Regions from separate parts of the Mycobacterium heckeshornense genome, predicted to be linked through region 3. Evidence: riboswitches for the same ligand, from Rfam matches in the RefSeq annotation. Region 3 holds a riboswitch; each other region holds the start of a gene.
What was found. Region 3 has a riboswitch for magnesium ahead of MHEC_RS12850 (Rv1535 family protein). Riboswitches for the same ligand answer to the same signal wherever they lie in the genome.
Positions count from the first base shown of each region.

Region 1: another riboswitch for magnesium. It lies ahead of MHEC_RS10415 (stealth family protein); the one in region 3 lies ahead of MHEC_RS12850 (Rv1535 family protein).
Region 2: another riboswitch for magnesium. It lies ahead of MHEC_RS11835 (NRAMP family divalent metal transporter); the one in region 3 lies ahead of MHEC_RS12850 (Rv1535 family protein).

Region 1 is NZ_AP024237.1:2,159,526-2,167,771, reverse strand. Features, by position in the region: gene MHEC_RS10420 (metallophosphoesterase) at 1-654, shown strand, start outside; gene MHEC_RS10415 (stealth family protein) at 698-2,197, opposite strand; M-box (ykoK) riboswitch at 2,276-2,449, opposite strand; gene MHEC_RS10410 (NADAR family protein) at 2,559-3,035, opposite strand; gene prcA (proteasome subunit alpha) at 3,094-3,834, opposite strand; gene prcB (proteasome subunit beta) at 3,831-4,730, opposite strand; gene MHEC_RS10395 (ubiquitin-like protein Pup) at 4,727-4,921, opposite strand; gene dop (pup deamidase/depupylase) at 5,073-6,569, opposite strand; gene MHEC_RS10385 (hypothetical protein) at 6,772-7,395, shown strand; gene arc (proteasome ATPase) at 7,404-8,246, opposite strand, start outside.
Region 2 is NZ_AP024237.1:2,466,373-2,472,289, forward strand. Features, by position in the region: partial or broken gene MHEC_RS11825 (PPE family protein) at 1-987, opposite strand, end outside; gene MHEC_RS11830 (PE family protein) at 1,014-1,313, opposite strand; M-box (ykoK) riboswitch at 1,604-1,776, opposite strand; M-box (ykoK) riboswitch at 2,074-2,245, shown strand; gene MHEC_RS11835 (NRAMP family divalent metal transporter) at 2,726-4,396, shown strand; gene MHEC_RS11840 (potassium channel family protein) at 4,474-5,917, shown strand, end outside.
Region 3 is NZ_AP024237.1:2,697,175-2,705,420, forward strand. Features, by position in the region: gene MHEC_RS12830 (DUF559 domain-containing protein) at 1-409, opposite strand, end outside; gene ileS (isoleucine--tRNA ligase) at 483-3,596, opposite strand; gene MHEC_RS12840 (amino acid-binding protein) at 3,839-4,213, opposite strand; gene MHEC_RS12845 (lipase family protein) at 4,326-5,090, shown strand; gene MHEC_RS12850 (Rv1535 family protein) at 5,256-5,504, opposite strand; M-box (ykoK) riboswitch at 5,780-5,950, opposite strand; gene MHEC_RS12855 (flavin-containing monooxygenase) at 6,063-7,502, opposite strand; gene MHEC_RS12860 (TetR/AcrR family transcriptional regulator) at 7,504-8,133, opposite strand; gene MHEC_RS12865 (NAD(P)H-dependent flavin oxidoreductase) at 8,130-8,246, opposite strand, start outside.

The DNA.
Region 1 (8,246 bases), 540 kb from region 3:
ATCATTTGGGTGATGGGCAACCATGACAACCGGGCATCGCTGCGCGAACATCTGCTGCGCGAGACCCCAACCATGACGCCGATGGACCGGGTGCACGACGTCGCGGGCTTGCGTGTGATCGTGTTGGACACATCGGTTCCCGGCCATCACCACGGGCAGGTCGCGCCGGATCAGCTACGATGGCTGGCCGATCAACTGGCCGAACCTGCTCCCTTCGGCACCATGCTGGCGATGCACCACCCCCCGATTCCCTGCGTGCAGGATCTGGCCGTCATGGTGGAGCTGCGCGATCAAGCCGCACTGGCCGACGTGCTTCGCGGCAGCGATGTGCGCAGCATTCTTGCCGGGCACCTGCACTATTCCACCACAGCAACTTTCGCCGGCATCCCGGTGTCGGTGGCCTCGGCCAGCTGTTACACCCAAGATCTGCTGACGCCCGGAACCCGTGGCCGTGACGGTGCGCAGGCGTTCAACCTCGTGCACTGTTACCCAGATACGGTGGTGCACACTGTCATTCCGCTGGTCGCCGGAGCAACAGTGGGACGGTTCGTTTCTCCGGACGCCGTCCGCCGTCAGCTGGCCGACGCCCAGGTAAGCATCCTGCCGGCCACCCGGATACCACGCATCGCCCCGCAATTGGCGCGTCGCGAGTGATTCCCAGCGGGCGGGGTCCAGCGCGCCCGCCCGCTGGGAGGTCTTACTCGTCGGCGGCCGCTCGTTCCCACGGCGCCGGCACCGGGAAGTAGCGTTCGAGGAACTCGCCAACGACCTGTGCCCGCTCTTCGGCGCTGACCTCTGGGAAGCTGCCGTCGTTGAGACAGAAGAAGTCAAACTTGCGCTTCTTCAACAGTTTCGGCAGTTTCGCCAGCCCCGACCGCAACGTGGTGTCGACGTAGAGGACCTTGGCCGCCTCGTTTTGAACCGCGCGCCCGGTCATCAACGCGTAGTAGTGGTACAGCGAATTGGTTACCGAGATGTCGGTGCTGGAACGGAAGCGGCTTGCCTGAGTGCGGGCGAAGTCGGCCGCAAACTCGCGCTCGAGTTCAAACAGCACGCTCTTGCGCAACGGGACAGCCGTGTGCTCCAAGTGCCGGGTGATGATCTTGCCGAACCTGTCCCACAGCAGTTGGCGGTTGACCCGTGCCGCGTTCTCGTAACCGCTGCGCTCCGGGTGGTTGCCACCGAGCCCGATTCGCGTAGGCGCTTCGATGAATTTAGTGACGCCACCCGGGGAGAAGAACATCGCCGGCGAAACCGCTCGGCCGAAGAACATGTCGTCGTTGGAGTACAGGAAATGTTCGGCCAGGCCGGGGATGTGGTGCAGTTGAGTCTCCACCGCGTGACTGTTGTACACCGGCAGCACAGAAGGGTCGGTGAAGTGTTCGTCGGCGCGCACAATGGTGATCTTTGGATGCGGCGCGAGCCACTCGGGCACCGGCGAGTCGGTCGCGATGAAAATCCGGCGCACCCACGGCGCGAAGGCATGCACCGCGCGCAGCGCATACTTCAGTTCGTCAACCTGGCGGATCCGCGCGTCGGCGTCATCGCCTTCACCGACAACATAATTCGTCATCGCCGCCGCGCGGCGCGCCCGGAACTCCGGGTCGTTGCCGTCCACCCAGGAGAAAACCATGTCGATGTCGAACGTGATGTCGCCCGCATGCGGGGTGAACATCCCGGCGATCGTCGGCCAGGTGCGGCCGTGCAATTCGACGGTGGTGTACACAACCTCGCTGAGCGCCAACGTCTTGCGGGTCAGCGAATTTTCGATCGGGCAGATGGCGTGCTGCCCGTCGAACACCCAGAACTGTAACTCCACCCCGGCGGAAGCGCCGTAACGCATGCCGGAGCGCGGACATTCGCGCCGACGAAACACGCGCAGCAGCCGCGGGTCCGAGTCCACTGAGAGCAAGCCGTCGCCGAGATACACCGAGCGGCGCCCGGTTCCGTCGAGGATCTTCGCGCGCAGCGGCGCGTCCAGGCAGGCCGCCATCAACGCGTCAGCGACCCGGGCGCGAAGGGCAATGTCAACGACGAGTGCCGGCCGCCCGTCGGCACCGCGGATGAGCAGGAACGGAATACCCGCCCGCTCAAGCTCGCCGCGGATGAACAGCAAGTCCTGGCGCATCGCCTCATACGGAGTCAGGCGCAACCCATCGGCTGAACCGGCGACGCGAACGTCGATCATGCTGGTCATGGGAACACCTGCCTTCCGTACTCGATGTCGGTCATTTCGTGCACACAGAGGGGCACCGCAAACGCGGTCGAGCGGCGACATCGCCCTCACACGTTGAGCTTTGGCACTGGCCGACGTATCCCCGCAGCGCCGGGAAAGCCACTTGGGACCACCCCTTAAGCCGGGGAGATCTGTCCTGATCTTGGGCGTCTCTCGACGTCGTCAGATCAGTGGCCTATGTTCGTCCAGAAGCCTCGCCTAACGAGGTGCTTCCGCAAGGTAGCACCGATTTGAACTCTCGGCAACAAGGGCTCCGGGCCAAAGCCGTTGATGTCGTTCGCGTCCCGCGGCCGACGAGCTCGCCGCTTGGCTACCGGGAGGTTCAAGCCGGGGTGCGCTGCGCCGCCAGCCGCAGCCGCACCGCCATCAAGATCACACCGAGCGCGTTTGCGCCGGGGATGTTGCAGTGCTCGTCGCACCTGCACGATCCCCAGACCTGGTCATGCCAGGTGTTGCCTTCCACCAGCAGAACGCCCTGGGTCTCCAGCAGCCGGCGCGCCAGGTCGGGATTGTTGCCGAACTTCGCCGTGACCACCTCTTCCATCGCCGCGAACTTGCCGCCGGCTTCCCAGCCCTCGACCAAGGGCGCGGCACGGCCGATCTGCTTGGCGCGGGCCGGATCGTCGGTATTGCGGATCGCGGCCACCGCAGCCGGGTCTCGTGTCTTCGCGGCCGCGAAGGCGTGCTCGCTGGTCGGGTACAGCCAACCACGATGCGGCGTCGGTGCGGGCGCGAAGTTCGACAAGAACAGATACTCTCCCGCGAAGGTGTCGATCACCGGGATATGCAGCTCGCTCATCAGGCGACCTCCGCAGCTTGCCATCCTGTCCTGTCGGCCAAGCCACGCGGTGGCCGGCTTACTTCGACGACCTGCCGCCGGCCGAGCCCTCGGCTTCGGGTAGCAGCGCCTCCAGCGCGGTGCCGGTGATTCGCCGAAAGGCCCGCCGCGGCCGGTTCTGGTCAAGGATCGCCACCTCGAGGGTGGACACGCCGAGGGCCGGCTGATCACCGGCGCCATTGCCACTGCCCGCCCGCAGTGCCTCGACAGCGATGCGCACCGCGGTGCTCAAGTCGGCGTTTTCGGTGTAGGACTCCTTCAGCGCGTTGACGATCGGCTCGGTGGTGCCGCCCATGACCACGTAGTGCGGCTCGTCGTTGATCGACCCGTCGTAGGTGATGCGGTACATCTCCGGGGGCTTGGTCTCGCCGTAGTGCGCCACCTCGGCTACGCACAGCTCGACCTCGTAGGGCTTGGCCTGCTCGGTGAAGATGGTGCCCAGGGTCTGCGCGTAGACGTTGGCCAGCTGTCGGCCGGTGACGTCGCGCCGGTCGTAGGCATAGCCGCGGGTATCGGCGAACTGGATGCCGCCCCGGCGCAAGTTGTCAAACTCGTTGAACTTGCCGGCAGCCGCAAAACCCACCCGGTCATAGAGCTCGCTGATCTTCTGCAGCGATCGTGACGGGTTCTCGGCGACGAATAGCACCCCCCCGGCGTAGGCCAGCGCCACCACGCTTCGGCCGCGCGCGATGCCCTTGCGGGCGAGCTCGCTGCGCTCGCGCATCGCCTGCTCGGGTGAAATGAAATACGGGAAGCTCACTTCTCGCTCCGTGGCGCCTCTGCGTCGGGCCCGAAAGTGTCAGCACGCGAACGACTTTCGATGACCTCTCGGGCCAGCTCGGCAATGCGCTGCTCGGGCACCTCGATGGCACCCTCGGCGCCGATTGTGACCGCAGTCGGGTAGATACCGCGAACCAGATCCGGTCCCCCAGTAGCCGAATCGTCATCGGCGGCGTCATAGAGCGCTTCCACCGCCACCCGAAGCGCGGAATCGGGGTCGGTCACCTGGGAGTAGAGTTTCTTGATCGACGACTTGGCGAAGATCGCCCCCGAGCCCACCGCTTGGTAGCCCTCCTCCTCAAAGTTCCAGCCACCGGCGGCGTCGAACGACACGATACGGCCAGCTTTCTGCGGATCCGGGTCATCGATGTCGAGGCCGGCCAGCAACGGCAGCGCCACCAGCCCCTGCATGGCGGCACCGAGGTTGTTGCGCACCATGATCGCCAGCCGGTTGACCTTGCCAGCGAACGTCAGCGGCACACCCTCAAGCTTTTCGTAGTGTTCGAGTTCAACGGCGTAAAGGCGGGCGAACTCGACCGCGATCGCGGCGGTGCCGGCGATACCGGTCGCGGTGTAGTCGTCGGTGATATACACCTTCTTGATGTCGCGCCCGGCGATCATGTTGCCTTGCGTCGACCGTCGGTCACCGGCCATCACGACGCCGCCTGGGTATTTGAGGGCGACGATCGTGGTGCCGTGGCGCAGCTGGCCACCGGCGGCCCCGCCAGACTCGGCGGCGCCGCCGGCGCACACCGGCAACAACTCAGGCGCCTGCCGACGCAGGAAGTCGGCAAACGAGGACAGATCTACGGGACTGGATGGGACTCCGGGAAGTGCTGAGTTAGTGGCCAGGCGATCGCGGAACGGCCAGGTCACTGTCCGCCCTTTTGGACGTACGCGCGCACGAAGTCCTCGGCGTTCTCCTCGAGAACGTCGTCGATCTCGTCGAGCAGATCGTCGGTTTCCTCGGTCAGCTTTTCGCGACGCTCCTGGCCCGCGGCGTTGCTGCCGGTGAAGTCGTCGTCATCGCCGCCGCCACCGCCACGCTTGGTCTGCTCTTGAGCCATCGCTGCCTCCTGCTTCGTCAATCGGCGGCGCGTCACGCGTCCGCCGGTCTCTCTACCCTACCGGTCCACACCGACCTTTCCCCGGGCTTAAGTTCGATTGTCCGGCTTCTCCCCAGGCCTTGCAGGCCTGCATCGTCGCCGGACGGCAAGCTCACGTCGTCAGTTGTTCCACTAGTTCGACGGCACTGTCGACCGAATCCAGCAACGCCCCGACATGGGCTTTGCTGCCGCGTAGCGGCTCTAACGTCGGAATCCGCACCAGAGAGTCGCCACCCAAGTCGAATATCACCGAGTCCCAGCTGGCGGCGGCGATGTCGGCGCCGAACCGCCGGAGGCATTCACCACGGAAGTAGGCCCGGGTGTCGGTCGGCGGGTTGTCCACCGCGCTGAGCACCTGCTGCTCGGTGACCAGACGCCGCATCGACCCGCGGGCGACCAGCCGGTTGTACAGGCCCTTGTCCAGCCGGACGTCGGAGTATTGCAGGTCGACCAGATGCAGTCGTGGTGCCGACCAGCTCAGCTTCTCCCGCTGGCGGAACCCATCGAGGATTCGCAATTTGGCCGGCCAGTCCAGCAGCTCGGCGCACTCCATCGGATCGCGCTCGAGCAGGTCAAGCACGTGGGCCCAGGTTTCCACGATGTCGTTGGCGCGCGGGTCCGGGTCACGGGAGTCGACGAGCTTGGCCACCCGGTCCAGGTAAATCCGTTGCAACGCAAGCCCCGTCAGTTCCCGGCCGTCGGCCAGCGCGACCGTGGCACGCAACGAGGGGTCGCGGCTGATGGTGTGCACGGCGTGCACCGGCCGCGCCAGCGCCAGATCGCTTAAGTCGATGCCCTCCTCGATCAGGTCGAGCACCAGCGCCGTAGCACCCAGTTTGAGATAGGTCGACGTCTCCGCGAGATTGGCGTCGCCAATGATGACGTGCAGCCGACGGTACCGGTCGGCGTCGGCGTGCGGCTCGTCGCGGGTGTTGATGATGCCGCGCTTGAGCGTGGTCTCCAGGCCGACCTCGACCTCGATGTAGTCGGCCCGCTGGGACAGCTGAAATCCGGGTTCGTCGCCGGCGGGGCCGATGCCCACCCGGCCCTGGCCGGTGACCACCTGGCGGGACACCAGAAACGGGGTCAGGCCGACGATGATGGCCGAGAACGGGGTCTGGCGGCTCATCAGGTAGTTTTCGTGCGACCCGTAGGAGGCACCCTTGCCGTCGACGTTGTTTTTGTACAGCTGCAGCTTCACCGCCCCGGGCACGCTGGCGACATGGCGCGCGGCCGCTTCCATTACCCGCTCGCCGGCCTTGTCCCAGATCACCGCGTCGAGCGGGTCGGTGCATTCAGGCGCCGAGTATTCCGGGTGGGCGTGATCGACGTAGAGTCGCGCGCCGTTGGTCAGGATCATGTTGGCCGCGCCGACCTCGTCGGCGTCGACCACCGGCGGCGGACCGGCCGAGCGGCTCAGGTCGAATCCGCGGGCGTCGCGCAGCGGGGATTCCACCTCGTAGTCCCAGCGGGTGCGTTTAGCGCGCTGAAGGCCCGCCGCGGCGGCGTAGGCCAGCACCGCCTGGGTGGAGGTCAGGATCGGGTTCGCGGTCGGGTCCGACGGCGAGGAAATGCCGTACTCGACCTCGGTCCCGATAATCCGTTGCATGCCACAAGCCTAGGTGAGCCGCCGCCGTGTGCCGGCGCAAGCGTGCGCGGTGACGTTTGCCTGGTTGCGGAGTCCGCCTCGGGGCGGCGACAACCGCCGATGCGGCCTGATCCGGCGCGCAAGCCGCACAATCGTCCTTGTCGAGGTGCAGAATTGCCCGGTCAGTGGTTAACTTCGCCCTGTGTCCGCCCCCGAACCGAACGTGGCAGCCCAGCATCGACAGACCGGCGTGTCCGGGAAGCGTTACGGCGAAGTGCTCCTGGTGACCCCCGGCGAAGCGGGTCCGCAGGCCAGCGTCTACAGCACTTACCCGCTTAACGACTGTCCCGCCGACTTATGGTCGGCGCTGGACCCGCAGGCCATCGCGACCGAAAACGGCGCCGCCACAGTCCTGCTCAACGGGCCGCGCTACTGGCTGATGAACGCCATCGAAAAGACGCAGCAGGTTCCGCGGCTGATCAAGACCTTCGGCGGAATCGAGATGCAGCTGCAAGCCACCGTGTTGCTGACAGCGGTGAACCCGGCGCCCTACACCGCAAACCAAGTCAACCGCCACACCGTTTTCACCTTTGACGCCGGCGAAGAGGTCTACGAGCTGCACGACCCCGCTTTCCGATGCTGGGTGATGCAGACCTGGAGCCAGATGGTTGATTCCAACCTGTCGCGAGCTGACCTGCCCAAGCTCGGCGAGCGGCTCAACTTGCCCGACGGATGGACCTACCAGTCGAGGGTGCTGGACAGCCCGTTGCGCATCGACACCACCACCCATGCCGCGCAGGTTCTGCAAGACGACCTGAAGAACAGCTATTCGCTGGTAAGCGGCTGAGCCCGCGACTACAGGTACTGGCCCAGGTTGGATTCGGTGTCGATGGCTCGCGACGCGCTCGAGCTCTTGCCGGTGACCAGGGTGCGGATGTAGACGATCCGCTCGCCCTTCTTGCCCGAGATCCGCGCCCAGTCATCGGGGTTGGTGGTGTTGGGCAGGTCCTCGTTCTCGGCGAACTCGTCGGCGATGGAGTCGAGCAGATGCTGGATCCGCAGCCCGGGCTGGCCGGTCTCCAGCACCGATTTGATCGCGTTCTTCTTCGCCCGGTCGACGACGTTCTGGATCATCGCCCCGGAGTTGAAGTCCTTGAAGTACATGACTTCTTTGTCGCCGTTGGCGTAGGTGACCTCCAGGAACCGGTTTTCGTCGATCTCGGCGTACATCCGGTCGACGACCTTCTCGATCATCCCCTTGATGCACGCTGCGCGATCGCCGCCGAACTCGGCGAGGTCGTCGGCGTGCACCGGCAGATCCTCGGTGAGGTACTTGGAAAAGATGTCCTGCGCCGCCTCGGCATCCGGACGCTCGATCTTGATCTTCACGTCGAGGCGCCCCGGCCGCAGGATCGCCGGGTCGATCATGTCCTCGCGGTTGGAGGCACCGATCACGATGACGTTCTCCAGCCCCTCCACGCCGTCGATCTCGCTCAGCAGCTGGGGCACCACGGTCGTCTCCACGTCCGAGGAGACCCCGGTGCCGCGGGTGCGGAAGATCGAGTCCATCTCGTCGAAGAACACGATGACCGGGGTGCCCTCCGAGGCCTTCTCGCGGGCGCGCTGGAAGATCAGCCGGATGTGACGCTCGGTCTCGCCGACGAACTTGTTGAGCAGCTCCGGGCCCTTGATGTTGAG
Region 2 (5,917 bases), 230 kb from region 3:
CCGCTGCCCAAACTCCCAAGGCCGCCAACGCCGCCGAGCGAGCCCAGCGGAGCAGCCGCTGCCGCTCCGCCGAGTGCATCGGACGCCGCGTTGCCCAACGCATCTTCGGCAGCGGCTGCCGAACCTCCGCCGGCGCTCATCAAACTTGTGAAGGCACCCAACGTGTTGCTGGGCATGTAGAACCCCGACGAGAAAATGGTGTTCCAGATATTGGCGTTGGGCCCCCACTGGTTCCAGAGGTTGTCCAGCGCGGAGTTCCCCGATCCCTGTCCGGTCAGCAGGCCCAGGATGCCACCGAGCCCCGAGGACGACGACGACGTCGACGCGCCGGGCGATGCCAGGTTCTGCAAGGCCGCCGGGACCGCAGAAGTCAGCTGCGACAACGTCGACTGCGTGCTCGTCCCCGCTGCGCTACCGCTGGCCTGGCTCACCGCGGCCGACTGCGCTACCAATGCGCCGGGATTGGTGTTCTGCGCCGGCACGTTAAACGGGGTTAGTTGGGTGGCCGCCGCCGATGCGCCGGCATAGCCATACATCGCGGCCGCGTCCTGGGCCCACATCTCGGCGTAGTGCGCTTCGGTGGCCGCAATGGCCGGGGTGTTCTGCCCCAGAAAGTTGGTGGCCACCAGCGCGGCCAGCTGCGCGCGGTTGGCCGCGATCACCGGCGGAGGCACCGTCGCGGCGAACGCTGCCTCGTAGGCGCTTGCCGCCGCGGTGGCCTGTGCCGCAGTCTGCTCGGCCTGCCCGGCAGTGGTACCCATCCACGCGACATAGGGGGGCTGCCGCTGCAGCCATCGATGCCGAAGCAGGGCCCTGCCACCCCCCGCTGGTCAACGCTGAGATTACGTCACCGTAAGAAGCTGCAGTAGAACGCAATTCAGCTGCCAGAGAGTTCCAAGCCGCGGCGGCCGTCAGCATGGGTCCTGATCCGGGGCCGGAATACATTCTTGCCGAATTAATTTCGGGCGGAAGGAGGCCGAAATCCATTGCCAAGGCCGTCACAACGCACCCCCTCACCCAGTCGCGATGGTATTGGCGGCCTCAGTAGCCGCATATGAACTGGCGCTGGCGCCCAGAACGCGCACGAAAAATTCATGTACAGCTGCGGCCTGAGCGCTGACTGCCTGATACATCTGTGCATGCGCGGCGAATTGTGTTGCAGTCAGCGCTGATACCTCGTCCGCTGCGGCGGGAATCACACCGGTGGTGGGTGCCGCGACAGCCGCATTCTGGGCAGCCATCGCCGCGCCAATCCCCTGCAGATCGCCTGCTGCAGCGGCCAGCATCTCCGGCTGTGTGGTCACAAAAGACATGGAAATTCTCCTTACGCAGGCATGACGGAACCCAAAGCGGTGCGGTCGTGTCAGAGCACGTCAATGTCACGCACGCTCACCAACGAAGCGGTGCGTGTTAAATGAAGCGGCGCAAGCCGATTCAGGCGGTGAAAAGAATGCCGGGGTCGGATCCGAACGAAACGGTCACCGAACTCGGATACGGACTATCACTAGGACTCATTTCGCTCTCACCTCCTCACGGCCAGGGCACACGGGGGTGCCGTCACGTCGCACATTGGGGTGAGGCCGACCCGGCGAAGTGGCCGGGCGCGGCACCCCTCTCGTCAGAGCTTTGGCACTGCACGGCGTATCCGGTGTCGTCCCGGAAGCCACTTGGGCTCAACCCTTAAGCCGGGAGGAGCTGTCCTGACCCTGGGCGTCTTTCGACGTTCGGGGTCAGTGGCCTTTGTCCGTGCAGACGCCTCACCTAGCGAGGTGCTTGCATCGGCCATCGTGGCACTTAAAGCCGCATCAGTCAACCCGGACGCGGTGATCTTCTGCAATCTTTTCGCACCGGCGTGCTGAGCTCGAGAGGCGGCCGGAATCGGCAGGTGTGAGCACGACTGGTCCTGCCCTTGGTTGTCAGACAGCGGGGCGCGCATCCAGAGCCGGCCCCGCTGTAGCGACCCAGGTGGCGTCACCTTCTGCCAACCACGGCGGTGCGGGCGCGCGACGGCGCGCACCGCAATTTTGGCCGAATGCTTGACGGGCACCGGGCGGGAAGGTCAACATGAACGAGCAAGCACCTCGCTAGGTGAGGCGTCTGCACGGACAAAGGCCACTGACCCCGAACGTCGAAAGACGCCCAGGGTCAGGACAGCTCCTCCCGGCTTAAGGGTTGAGCCCAAGTGGCTTCCGGACGACACCGGATACGCCGTGCAGTGCCAAAGCCCTGTCGAGAGGGGTGCCGCCCGGTAGATTTTCGCCGAGTGCGCGATCCCCTGCCGTGCTGCGATCGGGTGACACCCGCGCGTGTCCCGGCCGTAAGGAGGTGAGGGCGCAGATGAATTCGAGCGATAGTCCGTATCGGTATTCGGCGTCTGCTTCGCCCGGATCCTGCCGCGGCATCTCTGCTGTCGCCTGAGCCCGGACTTCTCTGACGCAGGTCGGCCATCGCCGCCCTGCCACGGTGTGGGATGGCCGGGGGCGTCTGCACGTCCTGGACACCGCCCGCACCGCGACTTGGCTGTCGTGTTCGCCGAAATACCTTGAGCCATAATGTCTTTCCCACAACGTCCTCTGTTTTCCCACTAGATAGCGAGGAGCCGATGACTTCCATCTCCACCGAGGTACACGGACGTGTCGGCACACCGCCCACCGATGGCGCCACAGTCCAAACTGCACCGGATGTGACGCACCCGGCGATTGCCGGCGCATCCAGGCCGACAGCAATGGACGCCGCCCACGTCGGTGACATCATCGGCGCGTTCGGCCGGATCGCCAAGGACGCCACGGCGCCGGGCCGGACCCGCTGGCAGCGGTTGCGGACACTGATGGTGATCACCGGACCAGGACTGATCGTCATGATCGGCGACAACGACGCCGGCGGTGTAGCGACCTACTCGGAGGTGGGTCAGAACTACGGGATGAGTCTGCTGTGGGTCTTGGTCTTGATGATCCCGGTGCTCTACGTCAACCAGGAGATGGTGCTGCGGTTGGGCGCGGTCACCGGCGTTGGCCACGCCAGACTCATTTTCGAACGGTTCGGCAAGTTCTGGGGCGCGTTCAGTCTGGGCGACTTGTTGATCCTCAACGCGTTGACCATTGTCACCGAATTCATCGGTGTTTCACTGGCGCTGGGATTTCTGGGCTGCCCTAAGACGGTTGCGATCCCGACCGCAGCGGTGTTGCTCTTCGCGGTGGTCGCCGGTGGCTCCTTCCGCCGCTGGGAACGGTTGATGTTCGTGCTGATCGCCGCCAACGTGGCGCTTGTCCCGGTGGTGTTGCTGGTGCATCCCAGCGTGGGCGAAAGTGCGCGCGGGCTGATTCCGTCGTTGCCGGGCGAACCTGACTCGATCGTGTTGATGGTAATCATCTCGATCGTAGGGACGACCGTGGCGCCGTGGCAGCTGTTCTTTCAGCAGTCGAACGTGGTGGACAAGCGCATCACGCCACGCTGGATTCCTTACGGCAGAGCAGATCTGGCCATAGGGATCGTTGGTGTCATCGGCGGGGGTATCGCGCTCATGGCGGCTACCGCGTTCGGTTTACGTGGCACCAACGACGCCGGCAACTTCGTCGACGCGGGAGCGGTGGCCTCCCAGTTGTCCCACCACGTCGGCCATACCGTAGGCGTGTTGTTTGCGATCGTGTTGCTGGACTGTTCGCTTGTCGGCGCCAACGTGATCGGGCTGTCTACCACCTACGCGCTCGGCGATGCCGTCGGTAAGCCCCATTCGCTGCACTGGAAGGTCACTGAGGCCCCACTGTTTTACAGCACTTACGCTGCGCTGCTTGCGGTGTCGGCTGCGGTTGCCTTTAGCCCGGATCATGTCCTTGGCCTGATCACCCAGGGTGTGCAGGTTCTCGCCGGTATCTTGCTGCCTTCGGCGACAGTGTTTTTAGTATTGCTGTGCAACGACCGTCCCGTGCTGGGGCCATGGGCAAACACTTTCCGGCAGAACGCCTTAGCCTGGGCAATCGTCTGGTCGCTGGTCGTGCTGTCGCTAATGCTAACGGCGGTGACGCTGTTTCCCAACCTGTCGACGGAAACGCTCGAGGGCGGCCTGGTTGCCGGAGTTGTGATCGGCTTCCTCGGCGCGGCAATTGTTTTCGCAATCGGCTGGTACACCGACCGTCGTGCTGCGGACGATACCGTCCCGTTGGGCGCACTGGATCCGGAACAGTTAGAGGAGCTCGACAACTTTCCGGAGTTGACCGGTGCCGATCGAAAAGCATTCCGGGACAGAGTCCGTGCAACCTGGCGCATGCCTGCTTTGGCAGCCCTACCTCGCCCGGTCATGTCTCCGGTGCGTCGGGCGGGGCTCTTGACGCTGCGCGTCTACCTCGTCCTTGCCGGTGTGTTGGTCGTCGTCAAAGTAGTCCAGGCAGGCGTGGGATGACAGCAAGACGTCCCTGATATCGCTGCCCGCGAAGATTCGGGCCTGCCTCCACCTCAGCAATGGGAGCCGCGAACGGCATGTACGGCCACATCCTTGTCAGCGGTGAGGATGCGCTGGCGACGACAATCATCAATGAACTGAAAAGCGCCGGCGCGAGCGTTGTCAAGCTGTGCGACAGGGAGCTCGCCTCGGCGGCAATCGCCGACGCTGCTGCGGTTGTCTGCGCAGGTGACGATGATGCAACAAATCTCGAAATCGCCTTGCTGGCAAGGAAAGCAAACCCACGTGTGCGCGTTGTGGCGCGGCTGGCCAACGACATCCTGCGCTCAGCTATGGCCGCCGACAACGGACCGGGTGCGATTTTGAACGTGGCCGACCTGGTCGCCCCCGCGATCGTCGAAGCATGTCTGGCACATGCCGTGCATCCGTTCGAGGCGGCCGGCGTCAAATTCGTGGTGTGGGGCGCCGAGACGCCGCATGATGCGACCCTGCGCGAGCTCTACGGCGACCTGGCACCGGTGGCGGTCATCGGCGGCGAGAACTCCCCCAACCGCGACGAGGTGATGGTGTGTCCCGGCCGGGATGTGTCGGTATGCGGCGGCGACTGGGCAGCGATGATCGGGACCGCCGACGAGATGGCTGCCCGTTCCATCACCTTCCCGCAACCGAGCAGAATACGCGCACGCCGACCCTGGTTGCGGCGGGTGCGTGACGCCGTGCGCACAATCCGTGACGACGTCAACCCGGCGTTCTTCCCGTTATCAGCGGCCGGGCTGGTTCTGCTGATCGGCTCGACTGTCCTGTTGCGGTTCAGCTATCAGCGCCCGCCGGGTATGACCTGGCTTGACGCGTTGTACTTCAGCGCCGAGACGATCACGACGGTGGGCTACGGCGACGTCAGCTTTGTCCAACAGCCCACCTGGCTACGGGTGTTCAGCGTCGTGCTGATGTTCGTCGGCATGGCCACCACGGCTGTTCTGATCGCGTTCATCGCCGACCTGCTGCTGTCGCGCCGCTTCGTCCATACCGCCGGACGCCGACGCGCGCGTTATCTGCGTAACCACATCATCGTCGTCGGCCTCAGCGCGCTGGGGATCCGCGTCGTACGTGATCTCACCGCAGCCGGACATGACGTCGCGGTGATCGAGCATGACGAGAGCAATCGCTTCTTGGCGGCAGCGGCTGAGCTCGACGCGCCGGTGGTCTTCGGCGACGCTACCCTGCGCGAGACACTGGAATCTGCGCATGTTGAACGCGCCCGTGCGGTAGCTGTCCTGACCGGTGACGACATGGTCAACATCGAAATCGGAATCGTGCTTCGCGAAATGCTCGGCTTCCGGGAAGGCCCCGAACGCAATCGGTGGCTCGACGTTCCGATCGTGCTGCGCGTCTACGACCGCGCATTGGGCTTGGCGGTCGCGCAACGCTTTGATTTCGAAAACGTCCGGTCCACCGTCGAACTGGCGGCACCCTGGTTTATCGGCGCCGCAATGGGCTTGCAGGTGCTCGGAACGTTTTCGG
Region 3 (8,246 bases):
CGATGCGAATGACCGCCGTCCGCAAACCGGGACGCCGGCCAATGTCGAACGCGGTGCGCGCAGGCGACGTCACCGGAACACCGTCGACCGACGTGGTCTCGCCGCACAGCAGCGTTTCGTTGCGGGTGATGATCAGCGGCGGCGGGCGCTTGCGATCGGTGATCAGCTCAGCGGGCTCGTTTGGGTCGACCCACCTCGCACCGTGCAATGCGGCCGCAGAGTTGCCGGCAACGACCGCCTTCTTGCCCGACCACAGCCATGCGGCAAGCGCGCGATCTCTCGCGGTCAGCTCGGCGTCCTGACGCTGGTAGACGTTGCGGTAGATACGCGTGCAGGACCGTCGCAGCTCACGTTCGGTTAACTTTCCCTCGCGGAGTGCTTCGGTGCCGACGAACGGTGTGGCCGCCATAATCCCCCTCCGCGAAAGTGCAACGACCGACGCGAATACTCGAGAAATGCGTCGTGGAATGCACTTTCGCGGGTCAGAGTTTAGAGATCGCGACCCGGACGCCGTCACCAATTTCCACACCGTCGGGCGGCTCGCCGAATTCGAAACTGGTCGCCAGGATTTCGCGGGCGATCAGCTCGCGATGGATGTGAGCCCACTCGGCGCGTTCCGCGGGCACCGACATCACCACGCTGATCCGATCGGACACGTCGAGCCCGGTCGACTTCCGCAGCTCCTGCAGTTCGCGGATGCGGTCCTTCGCCCAGCCCTCGGCTTCCAATTCGGGTGTCACCGTGCCGTCCAGCACCACCAGCCCGGCCCCGTCGGGCAGCGCGGCGGTGAACTCGGGATCGGCGGCCACCAGCTTCGAGCTGTATTCGCCGGGTTGCAGGACGGCCGGCCCCGCGGTGAGCGTGCCGTCGGGATTGACGACGCCCTCGCCGGCCTTGACAGCCTTGATCGCGGCCTGCACCTGCTTGCCCAGCCGCGGCCCGGCCACCCGCGCGTTGACGGTGAGCTCGAAACGGCCATAGCTGTCGACGGCATCGGTCAGCTCGACCTTCTTGACGTTGAGCTCGTCGGCGATCAGTCCGCTGAACGGCTCCAACCGCTGCGGATCTGCCACTGCCACAGTTAGTTTCGACAACGGCAGCCGTACCCGCAACTTCTTGGCCTTGCGCAGCGACGAGGCCGCCGAGCACACCTCGCGGACCTGGTCCATGGCTGCGACCAGCTCGGGGTCGGCGGGCAGCGCGTCCGCTGCGGGCCAGTCGGTCAGATGCACCGAACGCTCGCCGGTGATACCGCGCCAGATCACTTCGGTGGTCAGCGGAAGCAGCGGAGCGGCCAGCCGGGCGGTGACCTCCAGCACGGTGTGCAACGTGTCGATGGCATCGGCGTCTTCGTCCCAGAACCGCTGTCTAGAGCGCCGCACATACCAATTCGTCAATGCCTCGGTGAATTGACGCAGCTGCTCGCAGGCACCTGCGATGTCGCAGACATCCATCGCCGCGGTCAGGTCGTCACGAAGCGCGGCCAGCTTGGCCAGGATGTAGCGGTCCAGCACATGCGACGAATCAGTGCGCCAGGAACCGACTTTCGGCGCGTACAAAGCCAGGAAGCTGTAGACATTCCAGAACGGCAGCATTACCTGACGCACACCCTCGCGGATGCCGGGTTCGGTCACGATGAGGTTGCCGCCGCGCAGGATCGGTGACGACATCAAAAACCATCGCATGGCATCGGACCCGTCGCGGTCAAACACCTCGTTGACGTCGGGATAGTTGCGCAACGACTTGCTCATTTTCTGGCCGTCGTAGCCAAGCACGATCCCATGGGCCACACACGTTTTGAACGCGGGCCGGTCGAACAGCGCGGTAGCCAGCACGTGCAGTGTGTAGAACCAGCCGCGGGTCTGCCCGATGTATTCGACGATGAAGTCGCCGGGATAGTGGGTGTCGAACCAGGCGCGGTTCTCGAACGGATAATGCACCTGCGCATAGGGCATCGACCCCGAGTCGAACCACACGTCGAACACTTCGGGGATGCGCCGCATCGTTGAGCGTCCGGTCGGGTCGTCGGGATTAGGCCGGACCAGCTCGTCGATATAGGGCCGGTGCAGATTGTCCGGGCGCACGCCGAAGTCACGCTCCAACTCGTCGAGGCTGCCGTAGACGTCGACCCGCGGGTAGGCCGGGTCGTCGGATACCCACACCGGAATCGGAGTGCCCCAGTACCGGTTTCGCGAGATCGACCAATCACGCGCGCCTTGCAGCCATTTACCGAACTGGCCGTCTTTGACGTGCTCGGGATACCAGGTGATCTGCTGGTTGAGTTCAACCATGCGGTCCCGGAATTCGGTGACCTTGACAAACCACGACGACACCGCCCGGTAGATCAGCGGGTTGCGGCAGCGCCAGCAGTGCGGGTACGGGTGCTCGTAGGTGTCGTGGCGCAGCAGCACCGCACCGTTGGCCGCTGCCGGGCCGGTGCCGTTTTTCAGGTCACGGATGATGTGCGCATTGGCGTCGAAGACGTGCTGACCCCGGTAGTCGGATACGGCGGCGTCGAAGCGCCCGTTGGAGTCGACTGGGGTGACCGCCGCGATGCCCACCTTGTCGGCGACCGCCATGTCGTCTTCGCCGTAGGCCGGCGCCAGGTGCACGACGCCGGTGCCGTCCTCGGTGGTGACGAAGTCGCCCGCCAGCACCCGAAAAGCGTTGGGCGAGTCCATGAAATATGGAAACGGCGGCAAGTAGCGCAGCCCCAGCAGATCTGCGCCGCAGTAGCGGCCCAGCACCTCGGGCTCATCGCCGAGCTCTCGCGCGTAGGCGCCCAATCGCGCCTCGGCCAGCACATAGCGCCGCTCCCCGGCCCGCACCTGCACGTAGGTCACGTCGGGGTTGACGGCCACCGCCTGGTTGGACGGCAGCGTCCACGGCGTCGTCGTCCACACCAGCAGATACGCACCCGCCAATTCGCCGTCGGGAACCCGGAATCCAACCGTGATGGCCGGGTCCTGGCGGCTCTGGTAGACGTCGTCGTCCATCCGCAGCTCGTGGTTGGACAGCGGGGTCTCGTCACGCCAGCAATAGGGCAGTACGCGGTAGCCCTCGTACACCAGGCCCTTGTCCCACAGCCGCTTGAACGCCCAGATCACCGACTCCATGTAGGGCAGGTCGAGTGTCTTGTAGTCGTTGTCGAAATCCACCCACCGGGCCTGACGGGTGACGTAGGCCTGCCATTCGTCGGTGTAGCGCAACACCGATTCGCGGCAGGCCTCGTTGAACGCCGCGACGCCCATCGCGTCGATCTGCGACTTGTCGGTGATGCCGAGCTGGCGCTCGACTTCGAGTTCGGCCGGCAGCCCGTGGGTGTCCCAGCCGAAGCGCCGCTCGACCTTGTAGCCGCGCATGGTGCGATACCGGGGCACGATGTCTTTGACGTAGCCGGTGAGCAGGTGCCCGTAGTGCGGCAACCCGTTGGCGAACGGGGGGCCGTCGTAGAAGACGTATTCTTCGGCGTCGGCGCGGCGTGCGATGCTGGCGCGGAAGGTGTCGTCGCGGGCCCAATAGTCGAGGACCTCGGCTTCCAATGCCGGGAAGTCGGGCGCCCCGCTGCCCAGTTTCGGATAGCTGTGCTCGCTCACTGCGTCGTCTCCTGTGCCATTGTCCGGCCCGGGGACGACGCCGCGCAGATGCGCGAGCGCCGCGGTACCACCCCGCTTGCCGCGCCTGGGACGCGACCGCTCGTTGACGGCTGTGACGGGCCTACCCGTTCGGTTCTACTGGGGCCCGCCTGCCGGCTGGGGCCTGTTCTTCCGAAGGCTCCCCGGTGATCGCCGGATCGACGCCGATGCTGGAAATTCTAGGGTCCGACGCATGCGGCCAATCAGCCCAGGGCGGCCTTCGCGTCGGCGAGGTTATCCGCGCCCAGCACCAGGCGGGTGTGGGTGGCCAGGTAGGCGGTCTCCAAGTTGACCTTTGCGTCGCCCAGCTTGTGGACCACCTCGGCCAGGGCGCCCGGCCGGTCTTCGATATCGAGGACGATGACTTCCTGCTCTTCGGCGATCTTGATACCGGCACCCTGCAGCGCTTCGAACGCCGGTGTGGCGTCGTGAACCAGGATGTGCACTTCGGACTGGCCGCCACCGCTGCTGAGCGCACACAGCCCCGCGATGTTGACACCGGCTTTGCCGAGCACATCGCCGACCCGGGCCAGCTCCCCCGGCTCGTCGTCAAGATAGAGCGTCAGATCGGTCGCCATGACCCGCTCCCTTCATGCCGTGCCCAGCACGTCAACGCTACTGCGCACAGCTGCGGTTGTTGCCGCAAATGCCCGCGCCGCACCGGCGCTGCGTCCCTCTAGACTGCGGCGCGTGGCCTTTGACCCGTTGTTCGCTCGTGACGTAGCCCTGCCGTTGGCGGCGGCCGCCTACGGCGTGCTCGGCGGCGGCCCCGTGGTCCTGCCGACCGGATTCGGGCAAACCGCCCTGATCCGCGCCGACGGCGCTGCGCTGACCGCGATGAGCGACCCGCACCCCGCAGTGACGGCGATGACCAAGGACACCAATATCTTCGGTCTGATGGGCCATAATCCGGCCAGTCGCACCGCGTTCGTGTCGTTTCGTGGCAGCGCGGATTTGGCGGATTGGCTGGCTGACATCGACGCGATTCCCCAGCCCTACCTCCCGATCGCGGGATTCGGGCAGGTCCATGCCGGCTTCCAACAGGTCTACGAGCTGGTCCGGGACAGCGTCGCCGCCAACCTGGCCCCGGCCACTGCCGGGGCCGACCATCTTCTGGTCACAGGGCACAGTCTGGGCGCCGCGCTGGCTGTGCTGGCAGCGCCCGACATCCGCCGCAACATGCCGCCGAACACCATCGAGCCGCGGCTCATCACCTTCGCCGGCCCGCGGGTCGGGCTTAGCGACTTCGCGGCCGCATTCAACGCCGCGATCGAAAGCTGTTATCGGGTGGTGAATTTCCTCGACATCGTGCCGCACGTGCCGCCGTCGCCGTACGTGCACGTCGGTGTCGAGATCGACGTCGACAGCGGCGGAGCGATCGATGTCGCGTGGCGCCACAGCTTGGCCGCCTACCGGGACGGGTTGACCGCACTCAGCGCCGCGGTATCTGCCTAGAACGCGACGCGCCGATCAAGGAGGCAACCACTGGTGACCGGCGCGTCGCGTCCTAGCTGCTCAAAGACAATGGCGCCAATACGCTAGTTGCCAGGACGCCCGACAGACAGTCGGCGACCTGGCAACTAGCGGCTCGGCGGAAAGGATTGCCCGGCGGTCATCGGATTACGCCCCGACCTCGAGCACTCCAACCCGCCACAGTGCCGCGTAGAGGTGACGCAGCGGAATGCTCAACAGGCGGGCAGCCCCGGTGACCAACGGGTCGCCACCGCCGAAGGGGTCGGAGTCGACGCGCCGCGACGCCTTCTTCGGCGCGGCTTCCTTCGGCGCGGGAGCCACGGTCAGCTTGGGAGCTGCCGTCGGCCGGGGAGCGGGTGCTGTGGTCACCACCTCGTCGTACAGAACAGCGGTCATGGTTGCCTCCTAGACGGAAATCAAGCGGTCATATTTGGACTCGCTGTTCCGTCCCGCGGTTCCGAGCAGGTCTCTGCTCCGGGGCAACGCGCGTCGGGCCGAGTCAGCTGGAGACGGCGTGCCGGGGACCGGATCGGGACGAAACAGGACCCCTATATCGGTCCGGACTCTCACTGGAACTCATTCGTCCCTCACCTCCTCACGGCACCGCCAGGTGCGGATTCCCGCACGATCAACGTGCACTGCAGGAGTACAGAACCCGACGAATGTCGGAGACCGCACCCCTCTCGCTAGAGCTTCGGCACCACACGGCGTGTCCGGGATAACCGGAAGCCACTTGGGCTCAACCCTTAAGCCGGGAGGAGCTGTCCTGACCCGGGGCGTCTCTCGACGTTCGGGGTCAGTGGCCTATATCCGTGTAGCCGCCTCACCTAACGAGGTGCTTGCCCTTCCGATGATGCACGAACAACTTGGACGGGTCAATTTAATCCCCGCCATCGTGTCGGTGAATTGACGGTATCTTTTCGGCCACGCCGCCTCCCCAGCCCGAACACGCGGCTAGGCGAGCTCGTAGTCGGCCAGCTCGGGGCGCGCCATGACCTCGCGAAACCGCGTAAAACTCCACGGCCACACGGCCGGCAACCCGCGGTCGTCGAGATACCAGCTTTTGCAGCCGGTCACCCACACCGTCTTCGCCGACGCTGTGGCCCGCGCATCCTCGAAGCGCGCGGTGGCCTCGGGGCTGGCGCTAATCGCTCGGTAGCGACCCTCGCCCAGTGCCTCGATGAGCTGCATGAGGTAGGCGAACTGCGCCTCGGCCACGTCGATCAGCGAAAAGTTGCCGACCGGCCCGTTGGGACCGTTGAGCATGAACAAGTTGGGAAAGCCCGGTACCGACACCGACAGATAGGCGAACGGACGGTGCGCCCACACATCATCGAGGCGAACCCCGTCGCGACCGACAACCTGGATCGGCCGCAGGAACCGGTCCACCCGAAACCCCGTCGCCAGCACCAGCACGTCCAGCCGGTGCAGCTCACCGTCGGCGGTGCGGATTCCGTCGGGCTCCACGCGGGCGATCGGCTCGGTGACCAGGCGGGCGTTGGGACGCTGGATGGCCTCGTAGAAGTTGGGCGAGATGATCAACCGTTTGCAGCCGGCCCGGTAGTCGGGCCGCAGCTTGTCTCGCAGCACGGGGTCGGCGACGTTGTCCTCGAGGTTGGCGTGGGCCGCCTGCTGCAGCTGCTTCAGCTGCGCCGAGTCGGCGTCGACGACCGCGTTGGCGAAGCTTTGCACGAACCCGCTGTTCAGCTCCTCGCGCAGCTTGCTCAACATCGCCGGATCAGCACGGTATCGGGCCCGGTCCGCCGCGTCGATCGGCGGGTTTTGTACCGGCAGGATCCATTGCGGGGTGCGCTGGAACAACCGCAGCTCGGCGACGCTGCCGGTGACGGCGCCGACGATCTGCACCGCCGAGGAGCCGGTGCCGACCACGCCGAGCCGTTTGTCTGCCAGCGTGACGCCATGGTCCCAGCGGGAGCTGTGGAAAACTCTGCCGGCAAACCGGTGCAGCCCGTCGATGTCGGGATAGCGCGGGTGATGCAGCACGCCGGTGGCGGCGATGACGACGTCGGCCTCGTCGGCTTCGCCGGTGGAAGTTGCTACCCGCCAACGGTTTCCCATGTACTCGAGACGACGAACTTCGCAGCCGTAGCGGATCAGCTCGTCGACGCCGTGGCGGTGCGCGACGCTGTCGAAGTAGGCGAGGATCTCCGGACCGGGCGCGAACGTGTGGCTCCAGTCCGGGTTGGGCGCAAACGTGTAGGTGTACAGGTGTGACGGCACGTCGCAGGCGATTCCCGGGTAGGTGTTTTCGCGCCACGTGCCGCCGAGCCGATCCGCCTTCTCGTACACGGTGACGTCGGTGAAGCCGGCCTCGCGCAGTTTGATCGCGGCCAGTATTCCCGCCATCCCTGCCCCGACGATGACGAAGCGCATGTCAGCCCCTGCGAGGTCGCAACCCGTCGAGGATCAGCGACACCACGAAGTCGGCGACCTCGGCGGCCGTGACGCCGTCGTCGGTGGAAAGGCGCCGGTGCGCCAGTTGGCCGATCAGCGCCGCCAGGGTGTAGGCCACCATCCGCGGCGGCGCCGCCACCACCTCGCCGCGTTGTTGCGCAACGACGATGAACGTTTCGATGTCGTCGATGAACCGTTCGTAGATGCCGCCGAGGTGCTTTTCGAATCGGTCGCCCAGGGCGTACGCGTCGCGGAACAACAGCTTCACGGTGGCTTTGTCGGCTTCGAAGAACTCAAGGGTGGCCTGCACCGCAGCACGAAACGACGCCTCGACACCGTCACCGCCCGGCGCGTCGACCGCCGCGGCGAGGTGGCTGCGCAGGGCCTGCTCTTCGACGGCCATCAACGCGTGGAACAGGTCTTCCTTGGAGTCGAAGTACCAATAGACCGACCCGTAGGCGAGCCCGGCCTGTTTCGCGACATCGGCGATGGTTGCGGCGTGAAAACCCTTGCGCGCAAACACTTCTTTTGCTGCCGCCATGATCTCATCACGGCGCGCGGACTTGTCCTCGTCGCTGACCGCGCGGCGGCGCCGGGTTGGCGCGCTCACCGCTCGACCAGCCGCTCGAGGCGCTGCACGGCGTCGATGAACTCCGAGACCATGTCCAGCACCACCGATCGCGCCGGCTGCACTTTGTCCAGCGAACCGACCACCTGGCCGAC